DNA from 4 places in the Sodalis sp. RH15 genome. Region 2 is predicted to be linked to each of the others. Evidence: riboswitches for the same ligand, from Rfam matches in the RefSeq annotation. Region 2 holds a riboswitch; each other region holds the start of a gene.

What was found. Region 2 has a riboswitch for cobalamin ahead of ACL2XO_RS15430 (cobyrinate a,c-diamide synthase). Riboswitches for the same ligand answer to the same signal wherever they lie in the genome.
Region 1: linked by a shared signal. The riboswitch ahead of ACL2XO_RS07720 (energy-coupling factor ABC transporter permease) and the one ahead of ACL2XO_RS15430 (cobyrinate a,c-diamide synthase) in region 2 are both predicted to bind cobalamin.
Region 3: linked by a shared signal. The riboswitch ahead of btuB (TonB-dependent vitamin B12 receptor BtuB) and the one ahead of ACL2XO_RS15430 (cobyrinate a,c-diamide synthase) in region 2 are both predicted to bind cobalamin.
Region 4: linked by a shared signal. The riboswitch ahead of btuB (TonB-dependent vitamin B12 receptor BtuB) and the one ahead of ACL2XO_RS15430 (cobyrinate a,c-diamide synthase) in region 2 are both predicted to bind cobalamin.

The regions. Positions count from the first base shown of each region.
Region 1 is NZ_CP178738.1:1,642,496-1,645,615, forward strand. Features, by position in the region: gene ACL2XO_RS07710 (hypothetical protein) at 635-835, shown strand; gene ACL2XO_RS07715 (hypothetical protein) at 855-1,043, shown strand; cobalamin riboswitch at 1,351-1,569, shown strand; gene ACL2XO_RS07720 (energy-coupling factor ABC transporter permease) at 1,835-2,500, shown strand; gene ACL2XO_RS07725 (hypothetical protein) at 2,502-2,855, shown strand; gene cbiQ (cobalt ECF transporter T component CbiQ) at 2,852-3,120, shown strand, end outside.
Region 2 is NZ_CP178738.1:3,383,585-3,386,704, forward strand. Features, by position in the region: gene ACL2XO_RS15430 (cobyrinate a,c-diamide synthase) at 1-1,247, opposite strand, end outside; cobalamin riboswitch at 1,376-1,559, opposite strand; gene pocR (transcriptional regulator PocR) at 1,741-2,667, opposite strand.
Region 3 is NZ_CP178738.1:7,075-10,194, forward strand. Features, by position in the region: gene btuB (TonB-dependent vitamin B12 receptor BtuB) at 1-1,801, opposite strand, end outside; cobalamin riboswitch at 1,871-2,058, opposite strand; gene trmA (tRNA (uridine(54)-C5)-methyltransferase TrmA) at 2,190-3,120, shown strand, end outside.
Region 4 is NZ_CP178738.1:5,978,890-5,982,009, forward strand. Features, by position in the region: gene btuB (TonB-dependent vitamin B12 receptor BtuB) at 1-1,326, opposite strand, end outside; cobalamin riboswitch at 1,396-1,583, opposite strand; gene trmA (tRNA (uridine(54)-C5)-methyltransferase TrmA) at 1,715-2,824, shown strand; gene ACL2XO_RS27030 (MFS transporter) at 3,109-3,120, shown strand, end outside.

The DNA.
Region 1 (3,120 bases), 1.7 Mb from region 2:
TTTTTAACCTGTAAGTTTAAACGTGATTATATATATACAAATTTTGAATATATGCTCACTTAATCATTATATCCATTCGATAAAATTATTGGAGGATTTCTAATGACAACAAACAACTTCAAATCCTTTGCCGCAGGTGCCGGTGCTAACGTCACCGCCCAGGCGGATTATGAAGCCCTGGCGCCCCATGGTTTTGCTACGTTTACCTCCAGCGGCAATTTCACTGTGCCGGTAGGCGTTACAACGATTTATATTTCCGGATGCGCTGGCGGCGGGGGCGGCAGTAACAATATAGCAAATGCTTCCGGCTCTTGCGCTGGCGGGGGCGGTGCTGGTCAATCGATTCAGAGAGCGGTGCTCAGTGTGACGCCAGGACAGGTAGTTCCTATTACCATAGGTGGAGCTGGATCGGGAGGTACTGGAGGTGGACAGGGCTCAGACAATGCCACAAAGGGTTCTAACGGAGGGAACACGATAGTAGGATCATTAATCACCTTGTCGGGGGGAAATGGCGGCAGTGTCGGCCGGGCTGGTATCAGTACTGGAGCCTTGGGCGGAGGTGCGGGTGGTAGCGGATTTCCTCAAGGCGGTTCTGGAAGTGACAGTGCCTCACCGGGCGCAAATACTTCAATAAATGGCTGGCCTGGTTTATCGGGCAATGGTGGTAGTTCGCCATTCGGTGGGGGTGGGGGCAATCAGCGCGCGGGTATTGGTAGTGCCGGCCCGAACGGTCTTCCAGCGGGTGGTTATGGGGCTGGTGGTTCTGGCGGCGCAACGCCATATTCTGGCGGTGGCAGTGGTGGAAATGGTGGCGCTGGTAGCGCTGGTTTTATAGAAATAGAGTGGTGAGGTGTATGGCAAACTATGCAGAAATTCAAAACGGTGTGGTCATAAATGTCTGTGTGTGGGATGGCGTTACACCTTTTGACGCTGGCGACGATATCCCACCAATTTTAATACCGGAAAATTCGCAGGCATGGATTGGTTGGGGATATACAGCTCCAGGCGGATTTGCCGCACCGCCAATTGAAATAATAGAATAATATTATAATGTCGCGCCGGTTGTTTTAATCGGCGCAATAAGCAGGTTGCTTGATTTCTTGATTTTATAAAATTGATTTAGATGCATGTTTCTAATTAAATTTTATAAGGCAATATTTGATGTAAATCATATTTCACCGTTACAAATATTTTCCGGTATTTTAAGCACAACCCCCGCCTCCCTAACAAAATCTGATATCCACCCGCTAATTTCTCCCGTTCATCATTTCTTCTTATCATGATCTACCGCAACAAAATCCCGACATAAGGTTTATTTATCCCTTGACGTTAATTGAAAAAAAACTCAGGATAAATTTCCGAGATTTGGGTGCCTTAGCTTCGCGATCGCGAGGCGGGTGAAACGGAAAGCCGGTGCAGATCCCTTTTGGGATAATCAATATTCCGGCGCAGCCCCCGCTACTGTAAGCCTGACGAATTTACCTTCAGCCACTGTGTTTTATGACATGGGAAGGCGGTAAAGAAGAATGACGGCAAGCCAGGAGACCGGCCCATCTCATACAGGAAGTACCAATCCCCGGGGTGATGGGAAGGGTTCGGTTATAACTTCGCGGCGAGAGTGGTTAACATTCCCCGTGTCTGAACTTATTTTCCTTCCTTCACTGCCGCATGTTGGTTTTTTAATTTGTGTTATATACCCAATGGTTTTCAAGCGGCGGCAAGCGAAAAATCCCGATGAGGCTTACTCAGGCAGGTTATTCGAGTGAAAGAGTCTATCCAGCACAGCTGCAACGAGAGAGATGATGGGTATAGTTGACACTCGTGAGGATCAGGCATGCATATCGAAGATGGAATTTTACCGCTGACGGCGTGCGCCGTTTATTATGCCGTGACGGCGGTTTTTGTTGTGCCGGGCATCTATGAAATAAAACGAAAAATCAAAACTAATCTCGCTTATAAACCTTTCCTCGCCATGATCGGCGTCGCGGTGTTTGTTATCTCGGCGATGCATTTGCCGGTGCCGGTCACCGGCTCCAGCTCTCATCCGTGCGGCACACCATTGGCGGCGATTATTATCGGTCCGTTCGCCACCGCGGTGGTGTCGATGATTGTGCTGTTTTTCCAGGCGGTCTTCCTGGGCCATGGCGGCATTACCACCATCGGCGCCAATACGGTCTCCATGGGCATTGCCGGGGCTTTTTCCGGTTACGCCGTGTGGAAATTCTTCAGGGCGTTTCGTTTTCCGTTATGGCTCGCCGCGGGCATGGCCGGCCTGGTGGGGGATTTGGTGACCTATCTCACCAGCGCGTTTGAGCTGGCGTTAAGCCTGCACGGCAACGTTCCGCTGGTGAAGCAGTGGATGATTTTTTTCATGGGCTACGGTCCGACGCAGCTGCCGCTGGCGGTGGCCGAGGCGGTTTTTACCGCCGCGGTGCTGCAGGCCATGGTCAGCCGGCGTCCTGACCTGTTGCCGGGAATCTTGACGAGAACGGGAGCATAACATGTCATTGCAGATTGAGACTCCGACCGAAGAGGCGAAAAAAACCCAATTTTTTGATGGTTTCACCAAAACCATGCTGGCGGTCATGTGCGTTATCCTGCTGTTTATCTTTGCCTCGGGGACCTATATGAATTCCCACAACATGGACGGCAGCGGTACGGATAACCACGTCAATGATTTGGCCACCGGCGTGGCGCACAAACCTCATCATCCCTTTGTGGAATTGCCGGGGGATGCCGAGGTGGGGGCCTTTTCCGTGGCCAACTTTTTCGCCGGCCTGATTGTGGGATATCATTGGCTGAAGCTGTTTGGCGGCAAGGGCAACGCCGTCGGGAGCAAAGAAGAAGAATCATGAGCCTGGCGCGTTTCGCCGATGAATCCTCCAGTCCCCTGCGCCGGCTGGACAGCCGGATAAAAACCGTTGTTTTGCTGTCGGCGGTGGCGGTGGCTTCCGTCTTGAGCCAATGGTATCTGGCGCTGGCATTATGGCTGGCCGCCATCAGTCTGTTTTGCGTTATGCCCTTTGACCGCAGGGCATTGTTAAAACGCTTGATCATGCCGATGGGTATTGCCTGGCTGGTATTTTTAAGCGTGCTGTTCACCCATGGCAGCCGGCTGCT
Region 2 (3,120 bases):
TGGACGTCCCCGTTGGCGGCGGTTTTGCTCATGCGAAACAGCGGCGTTTCATCGGTGATGTATTCGGAGTGGTGGAACTCGTGCCCGCGCAGGGTTTCACCCCGGCCCGCCAGCAGATTGTCGCTTAACGACCGGCCTTCACAATAACCGAAGCGTTTAAGCCCCTGGGTCATGCGGCTAAAGCCCTGCAGCAGTCCCACCATGGGATAGCTGGTGCCGTCCTGTACTATCAGCGCCGCCCCCAGATACATCAGGCCGCCGCATTCGGCATAGATGGCGGCGCCGTTCTGTCCGGCGCGCAGCAGCGCCTGGCGCATGGGCCGATTATCCGCCAGCTGGGTCGGGAACATTTCCGGGAAACCGCCGCCGAGGTAGATCATTTGGCAGGGAGGTAAAACCCGATCGTGCAGCGGACTGAAACGGATAATTCGTACGCCGATATCCTGCAGCATCCGCAGGTTGTCGGGATAATAAAAATTAAACGCCTCGTCGTCCGCCAGGGCCAGGGTCAGCCCGGAATAACGCTCATGGCCCGGCAGCGCGGGCAGCCGGCCTACATCGGGGCGGCACTCGGCCAATGCCAGCAATCTATCCAGATCGATATGTTGCTCAACGCCGTCAGCCAACTGCTCCCATTGGGTTTGCCCGCGTTCGGACTCCCGCGCCGGAATCAGCCCCAGATGGCGGGAGGGTAAATTCCAGTCAGGCAATGGCGGCAGGTAACCCAATACCGGCACATTGCAGTAGCGCAGGATGGCGGTTTTGATGAGGTTGAAATGATTTTCCGAGGAAACGCGATTGATAATGACGCCGGCGATATTTACCGCCGGGTCAAACTGCTTGAACCCCAAGACGACTGCCGCCGCCGAGGTGGAAACCGCTTTGCCGTCGATAACCAGTATCACCGGCACCCTCAGCTGCTTGGCCAGGGATGCGCTGCTGCACCGATCCCCATCGCTGCCCAGCCCGTCGTAAAGACCCATGACGCCTTCAATGATACCGATATCGGCATCGGACATATGACGGTTGAACAGACCGTTCAGCGTTGACGATTCAAGCATATAGGCATCGAGATTGTGCGAGGGAATACCGCTTACCGCCTGATGCCAGCCGGTATCGATATAATCCGGCCCGCATTTGAAGGGCTGCACCCGCAAACCTCGCCGCGCCAGGGCGCGCAGCAGTCCCAGGGTGAGCAAGGTCTTGCCTGTCCCGCTTTGCGCGCCGCCGATGAGTATCGCTTTCATCTTCATCCCGTTACTCCCCAGAGGCGCCGCTGGGGATTGTCGCAAACAAAGGCTGCGGGAGACTCACTGTCCCGACGGCATTGTTGGGACAACCCGCTTCCCGCCGAAGGAGTTGTTACCGAGCCTATAAAGGCTATAGGCAATCAGGCAGGTTTTCTGGCTTGGCGTCATCCTTCTCCGAACCTTCCCAATCGGCTGAGATCAGTGGTTATCACGGAGTCGTCGGCATCACAGCAGCGGGGGCTGCGGAGGATTTTCACCTCCTTCCCTAACGGCCTTGCGGCACGTTTCACCTGAATGCAAAATGTACTTTTCCACAGCGGCCGGCGGCCCTGGTGAAGCCGGGCAATCGGCCGTTGATGACTAATGTAAAGTATTCAAAGGTGAATATACCCCCTTTCGGATCAAAAAAAATGTTCGCGGCGGCGGATTTATTTGGAATTTATCGGATGGCGATAACATTTTTTTGTTACGTCAATTTAAAGGGATAAAATTAATTAAATAAAGCAACGATATCTTTATTTTCCGGCGGCGAAAAGCGCTGTTCACGATAGGCCTGAGGAGTAATACGGTAGGTTTGGCGAAATAACTTGCAAAAGTAGCTTGCCTGAGAAAATCCGAGATTGCGGGCAATAGTGGCGATGGGCCAATCGCTTTGTTCAAGCATCTGCCGGGCGCTTTGCATACGCAATTGATTAACATAAGCGTTGAAGCCGACCCCCTGGTATTTCTTGAACAGTTTGCTGAAATAATAGGGACTGAGGTAGACCATCGCCGCCACGTCTTCCAGCCGCAGATCCTCGAAGTAATGATTGTCGATGCAGCGCAACGCTTTTTTCATCTTGCTCTCGTGCTGGCTGGGAACCGCCGTCCGGCGTTCTAGCGGCCCGTCGCCGTGCTCCTTGAATACCACCACTTCCAACTGCTGTTTCAGGTAGTTATCCACAATCATTTTCAGCAAATCGGCGGATGAGATGAGGCGATCGAAATCCACCACCGGAATTTTTTCATAGCTTTCAGTTAATTGATAATCTTTTTGCCAAGCCCTGCTGGTACAGTCCTGCACCGAAGGCAGGGTTACGGTGTCATGCACCCGGACCTGTCCGCATAAGACAAACCCAACCAAATGTCCGCTGATAAGCAGCGGAATGGAGAAGTCGGTCAGGCCGGCGTGGCAGCGGTAAATGCAGGGCTGATTGGATTTTGACGCTTCCAGTCCGCCGCACCTGTCGCTCATACGGCAGCGCCGGCTCATCTCCGGATCCTGGCGCATTAATTGACAAAAAGGGGTGAAGTGATATAAATCCGAGACTTCCTCGCCGTGAATATTCACCACCACAACCGCCAGATTGGTGGCATTAGCGAAATCCTGCGCGATTTTATTTATCAAATCTGAATCCATGAAACTGCCGGAATTCATATTCCCCCCTTTCTTCTTCAAAGCTACCTTAGATTCAATCATTTTTTACCCATTTGATAATGTGCTCCGGTACACAATTATCAAAACGGGGGTTCGATAGCACATAAGGCAAAACGCCGTTTCCCGCCGCGCCGGGAGAACGCCGCAGGTAATAAATAGTAAAACCATAATCAATTTTAAGCGCCCATCGGACTACAGATACCGTCAATGCTGGGTTTGTCGTTTTAAATCAGATAACACTTTTTCGTTATTATTCATTTTCTGTGGAATGAACATTATCAGCTCAGATCATAACTTTTCTTACTTTTCAAGTCGGTTAATTGAATACTGAAACTTCAATTACGGATATTTGCTATGGCTGTTCATTTCCCCCTGACCGATCACAGCTCGCTTTATTAAATAATCAAACCTAATTTTTGCTATAGCCGCGCCAATCATTTTCGCTATTTACAA
Region 3 (3,120 bases), 2.8 Mb from region 2:
ACAGATTGGCTATTCTACCACGAACCGTCAGGTGTGGCGTTAACGGATAAGAAGCGGCAATGTCCCATAAACTGACGCCCCCCATCTTCACCACCTGTTCAGTGTTATAATCCGTGTCATAACGCTGGCCGAGGTAATGGTAGTTAAGAGACCAGTCAATGGACGCCACTTGCCAATCCAACTGGTATTTTATCTGCTGCTTGGCCCGGCGGGCCAGGATCTGGTCCGTGGTGGCGTCTCGGGGATCGAGATATTCCAGGGTTAATTGATGCCGGAGCGGGCCGGTATCTACCGAGGCGGTCCATTCCACCCCTTTGATACGGGCTTTGCCGATATTGTAGTAGCGTTCATCCGCCGTATCGTAATCGATGAGATTATCAATATCGTTGCGATAAGCCGAAATACGCCAGTCCACCGGACCTGTCAGTCCTTCAACGCCGCCTTCCCATTGTTTGCTCTCTTCGGGATCCAGGTTGGCGTTACCGCCATAAGCGCCGTAGAGCTGGCCCAGGTTCGGCGCCTTGTACGCGGTGCCGTAAGAGCCGATCAGGCGGTAGCCTTCGATAAACTCCCAGGCGGCGCTGCTTTGCCAGGTGCCGTGCCAGCCAAATTGTGAATTGTCATCTCCCCGCACCGCGCCTTCCAATGTCACCGGTCCGAAAAGCTGCTGCGTCGTGGCATAGATGCCTGTGTTGTGCTGCTCGTAGCCATCGGTGAGGTAGTCGGTACCGGGTTCGGTTGTCTGTTTCTGCCAATCCACCCCGGCGCTGACCAGACCGTGAGTGACGTGGAGGGTATTGCCCCATTGCAGGTTGTATTGATCGGAATCGTCCAGGGTAGCGGAAGCCGAATAGGGTCCGTATTTGGGATCGTAGTTATAGTCCTTGGTATGGCTATAGCTGTATGAGAGCTGGGAGGCGTATATACCTTCCTGAAAACGCAGGCCGGTATCATAGGTGCGGCTATATAACTGGCGGGTATCGAGCAGCGCATCTTCATGCGCCGGGTCGGTATAGGCATAAGTGCCGTCATAAGCGGTACGATTGTCGTAGCCATACACCCGCGCGAAACCGCTGAACTGTTGATTGAACGTATGATCCAACGACGCGAACAGGGTCTTGCTCATGAATCCGTCCCGGTCGGGCTGCGCCGGATCGCCATAAGGGTCGGGCAAATTGGCCTGCACATCGAATCCGCGGGTATAGGTGTAATTTCCCGCCACCGTGGCCACGGTATTATCCCCCAGCCGCTGCTGAGTGGACCCATCGTAACTTTGGTAACCCTTTGAACCCATGCCGGCGCTCAGGGTGGTTCCGGGTTTTTCGCGGGTGGTGATGATATTGACCACCCCGCCGATGGCGTCCGAGCCGTAGACGGCGGAGCGCGGACCGCGGATAAATTCGATGCGCTGAACCAGAGAGATGGGAATTTGGCTAAGATCGGATGAGCCGGAAATCCCAGCCTGATTCAAACGCACGCCATCGATGAGCACCAGGGCGTGACTGGAATTGGTGCCGCGAATGAACAGAGAGCTTTGCTGTCCCAGTCCGCCGTATTGCGCGATATCCACGCCCGGTAAACGGCTTAAGGCTTCAGCTACCGATTTGATTTGGCCACGGTCGATATCCTCGCGTGTCACGACGCTGGTGGGCGCAAGCACTGATGAAACCGGCTGTGGAAAACGATTTGCCGAAACAATAAGTGTGTCATTACTGCCGTTTGGAGCGTTGTTATCCTGCGCCCACCCGGAGAATGTCGTAACGGACAATGCCGCCAGAACGGTATTTTTGATAGTCAACATTGACGTAGCATCCAATAGATAAAATAGGATGCCGCAGGTTCCGTGTTTGATAGCACGCGATAAACAGGGATATTGCGACGAAATACCGGCAGGTTTTCGGGCTTGGGATGTGTTTAACACCAGGCGACGACTTCCCGTCGAAAAGACAGTGTCTGCTTCCGCTATCGCCCTGACGTCCCCTCACCGCTGCGCGTCAGCTCCAGCTTAGAACTGGATTCCCTTTTAACTCACAAGAGACCGGGCAAATATCCTACAATCAAAGGGATAATTATGTCTATAGAACTCATTAGGTAAGAAATTATAAATTGAACAGCATTGGACATCATCCATTTATCCCCTACAATCCCCACAAACCGATAAAGTTGGCCCATATCGACGAGAAATCATCATGACTACCGAGACGTTGCCTATCGACGCTTACGAAACGCAATTGGCTGAAAAAGCCGCCCGACTAAAAGCGATGATGGCAGCTTACCGGGCGCCGGAGCCGGAAATATTCCGTTCACCGGTAAATCATTACCGGATGCGAGCCGAATTCAGGATTTGGCATGAAGAGCAGGACCTCTACCACATCATGTTTGATCCGCTCACCAAAGAGCGTATCCGCATCGATTTCTTTGCCGCCGGCAGCGAGTTAATCAATGGGTTGATGACGGCAATGATCCAGGCCTTGCGCCTTTCGCCGGTTTTACGCCGTAAGCTTTTTCAGCTGGATTATCTCACCACCATGAGCGGTAAAGCGGTCATCACGCTGATATACCACCGTCCGTTGGATGACGAATGGCGCGAGGCCGCCGCAGCGCTGCGGGATGAATTGCGGGCGCAGGGTTTTGCGGTAAATCTCATCGGCCGGGCCGCCAAAACCAAAATTTGCCTGGACCGGGATTATGCGGATGAAAGATTGCCGGTATCGGGAAGGGAACTCATCTACCGGCAGATTGAAAACAGCTTTACCCAGCCGAATGCCGCCGTCAATATCCATATGCTGGAGTGGGCGCTGGCGGCAACCCAAGACGCACGGGGAGACTTGCTGGAGCTGTACTGCGGCAACGGGAATTTTTCGCTGGCGCTGGCGCGTAACTTTGAGCGGGTGCTGGCGACGGAGATAGCCAAGCCTTCGGTGGAAGCGGCACAGTATAATATTGCCGCCAACCATATCGGCAATGTGCAGATCATCCGCATGTCGGCGGAGGAGTTTACCCAGGCCATGCAGGGTGTGCGGGAATTTACCCGGCTGAAAGATATCGACCTGGCCAGTTACCGCTGCGAAACTATTTTTGTCGATCCGCCGCGCAGCGGGTTGGATGACGCCACGGTGG
Region 4 (3,120 bases), 2.6 Mb from region 2:
GGCGTTACCGCCATAAGCGCCGTAGAGCTGGCCCAGGTTCGGCGCCTTGTACGCGGTGCCGTAAGAGCCGATCAGGCGGTAGCCTTCGATAAACTCCCAGGCGGCGCTGCTTTGCCAGGTGCCGTGCCAGCCAAATTGTGAATTGTCATCTCCCCGCACCGCGCCTTCCAATGTCACCGGTCCGAAAAGCTGCTGCGTCGTGGCATAGATGCCTGTGTTGTGCTGCTCGTAGCCATCGGTGAGGTAGTCGGTACCGGGTTCGGTTGTCTGTTTCTGCCAATCCACCCCGGCGCTGACCAGACCGTGAGTGACGTGGAGGGTATTGCCCCATTGCAGGTTGTATTGATCGGAATCGTCCAGGGTAGCGGAAGCCGAATAGGGTCCGTATTTGGGATCGTAGTTATAGTCCTTGGTATGGCTATAGCTGTATGAGAGCTGGGAGGCGTATATACCTTCCTGAAAACGCAGGCCGGTATCATAGGTGCGGCTATATAACTGGCGGGTATCGAGCAGCGCATCTTCATGCGCCGGGTCGGTATAGGCATAAGTGCCGTCATAAGCGGTACGATTGTCGTAGCCATACACCCGCGCGAAACCGCTGAACTGTTGATTGAACGTATGATCCAACGACGCGAACAGGGTCTTGCTCATGAATCCGTCCCGGTCGGGCTGCGCCGGATCGCCATAAGGGTCGGGCAAATTGGCCTGCACATCGAATCCGCGGGTATAGGTGTAATTTCCCGCCACCGTGGCCACGGTATTATCCCCCAGCCGCTGCTGAGTGGACCCATCGTAACTTTGGTAACCCTTTGAACCCATGCCGGCGCTCAGGGTGGTTCCGGGTTTTTCGCGGGTGGTGATGATATTGACCACCCCGCCGATGGCGTCCGAGCCGTAGACGGCGGAGCGCGGACCGCGGATAAATTCGATGCGCTGAACCAGAGAGATGGGAATTTGGCTAAGATCGGATGAGCCGGAAATCCCAGCCTGATTCAAACGCACGCCATCGATGAGCACCAGGGCGTGACTGGAATTGGTGCCGCGAATGAACAGAGAGCTTTGCTGTCCCAGTCCGCCGTATTGCGCGATATCCACGCCCGGTAAACGGCTTAAGGCTTCAGCTACCGATTTGATTTGGCCACGGTCGATATCCTCGCGTGTCACGACGCTGGTGGGCGCAAGCACTGATGAAACCGGCTGTGGAAAACGATTTGCCGAAACAATAAGTGTGTCATTACTGCCGTTTGGAGCGTTGTTATCCTGCGCCCACCCGGAGAATGTCGTAACGGACAATGCCGCCAGAACGGTATTTTTGATAGTCAACATTGACGTAGCATCCAATAGATAAAATAGGATGCCGCAGGTTCCGTGTTTGATAGCACGCGATAAACAGGGATATTGCGACGAAATACCGGCAGGTTTTCGGGCTTGGGATGTGTTTAACACCAGGCGACGACTTCCCGTCGAAAAGACAGTGTCTGCTTCCGCTATCGCCCTGACGTCCCCTCACCGCTGCGCGTCAGCTCCAGCTTAGAACTGGATTCCCTTTTAACTCACAAGAGACCGGGCAAATATCCTACAATCAAAGGGATAATTATGTCTATAGAACTCATTAGGTAAGAAATTATAAATTGAACAGCATTGGACATCATCCATTTATCCCCTACAATCCCCACAAACCGATAAAGTTGGCCCATATCGACGAGAAATCATCATGACTACCGAGACGTTGCCTATCGACGCTTACGAAACGCAATTGGCTGAAAAAGCCGCCCGACTAAAAGCGATGATGGCAGCTTACCGGGCGCCGGAGCCGGAAATATTCCGTTCACCGGTAAATCATTACCGGATGCGAGCCGAATTCAGGATTTGGCATGAAGAGCAGGACCTCTACCACATCATGTTTGATCCGCTCACCAAAGAGCGTATCCGCATCGATTTCTTTGCCGCCGGCAGCGAGTTAATCAATGGGTTGATGACGGCAATGATCCAGGCCTTGCGCCTTTCGCCGGTTTTACGCCGTAAGCTTTTTCAGCTGGATTATCTCACCACCATGAGCGGTAAAGCGGTCATCACGCTGATATACCACCGTCCGTTGGATGACGAATGGCGCGAGGCCGCCGCAGCGCTGCGGGATGAATTGCGGGCGCAGGGTTTTGCGGTAAATCTCATCGGCCGGGCCGCCAAAACCAAAATTTGCCTGGACCGGGATTATGCGGATGAAAGATTGCCGGTATCGGGAAGGGAACTCATCTACCGGCAGATTGAAAACAGCTTTACCCAGCCGAATGCCGCCGTCAATATCCATATGCTGGAGTGGGCGCTGGCGGCAACCCAAGACGCACGGGGAGACTTGCTGGAGCTGTACTGCGGCAACGGGAATTTTTCGCTGGCGCTGGCGCGTAACTTTGAGCGGGTGCTGGCGACGGAGATAGCCAAGCCTTCGGTGGAAGCGGCACAGTATAATATTGCCGCCAACCATATCGGCAATGTGCAGATCATCCGCATGTCGGCGGAGGAGTTTACCCAGGCCATGCAGGGTGTGCGGGAATTTACCCGGCTGAAAGATATCGACCTGGCCAGTTACCGCTGCGAAACTATTTTTGTCGATCCGCCGCGCAGCGGGTTGGATGACGCCACGGTGGAGCTGGTGCGGTGTTATCCGCGCATCCTGTATATCTCGTGCAATCCCGAGTCATTGTGCCGCAATTTGGAATCCCTTTCTCAAACTCACGACATCATACGCATGGCGCTGTTTGATCAATTCCCTTACACCCGTCATATGGAATGCGGCGTCTTATTGACGGCAAAAACGCCTGAATGAGCGGCGCCTGTTTCAGGGCGCTCTGCACTGCCGATTCCCGCATCGGCGAATAATCATTTCCCGCCATTACCGACACCACTGGCCCCATGACTGCAAACGCCTCCGTCGGGGGGCAATTTTCCCATTCTTATGCCCAACTCTTGGGCCCCTCCCTGCCAGGCCCTGAATATATTTTTACCGCCTTAATCGATATGTGACATGCTTCATATCAAAAATCCCATGTAAATTTAAAATATACTTTCACATTAAATAAAATGACGTTTTGTTTTTCAATGGGGTGAAGGATGTCTCGGACA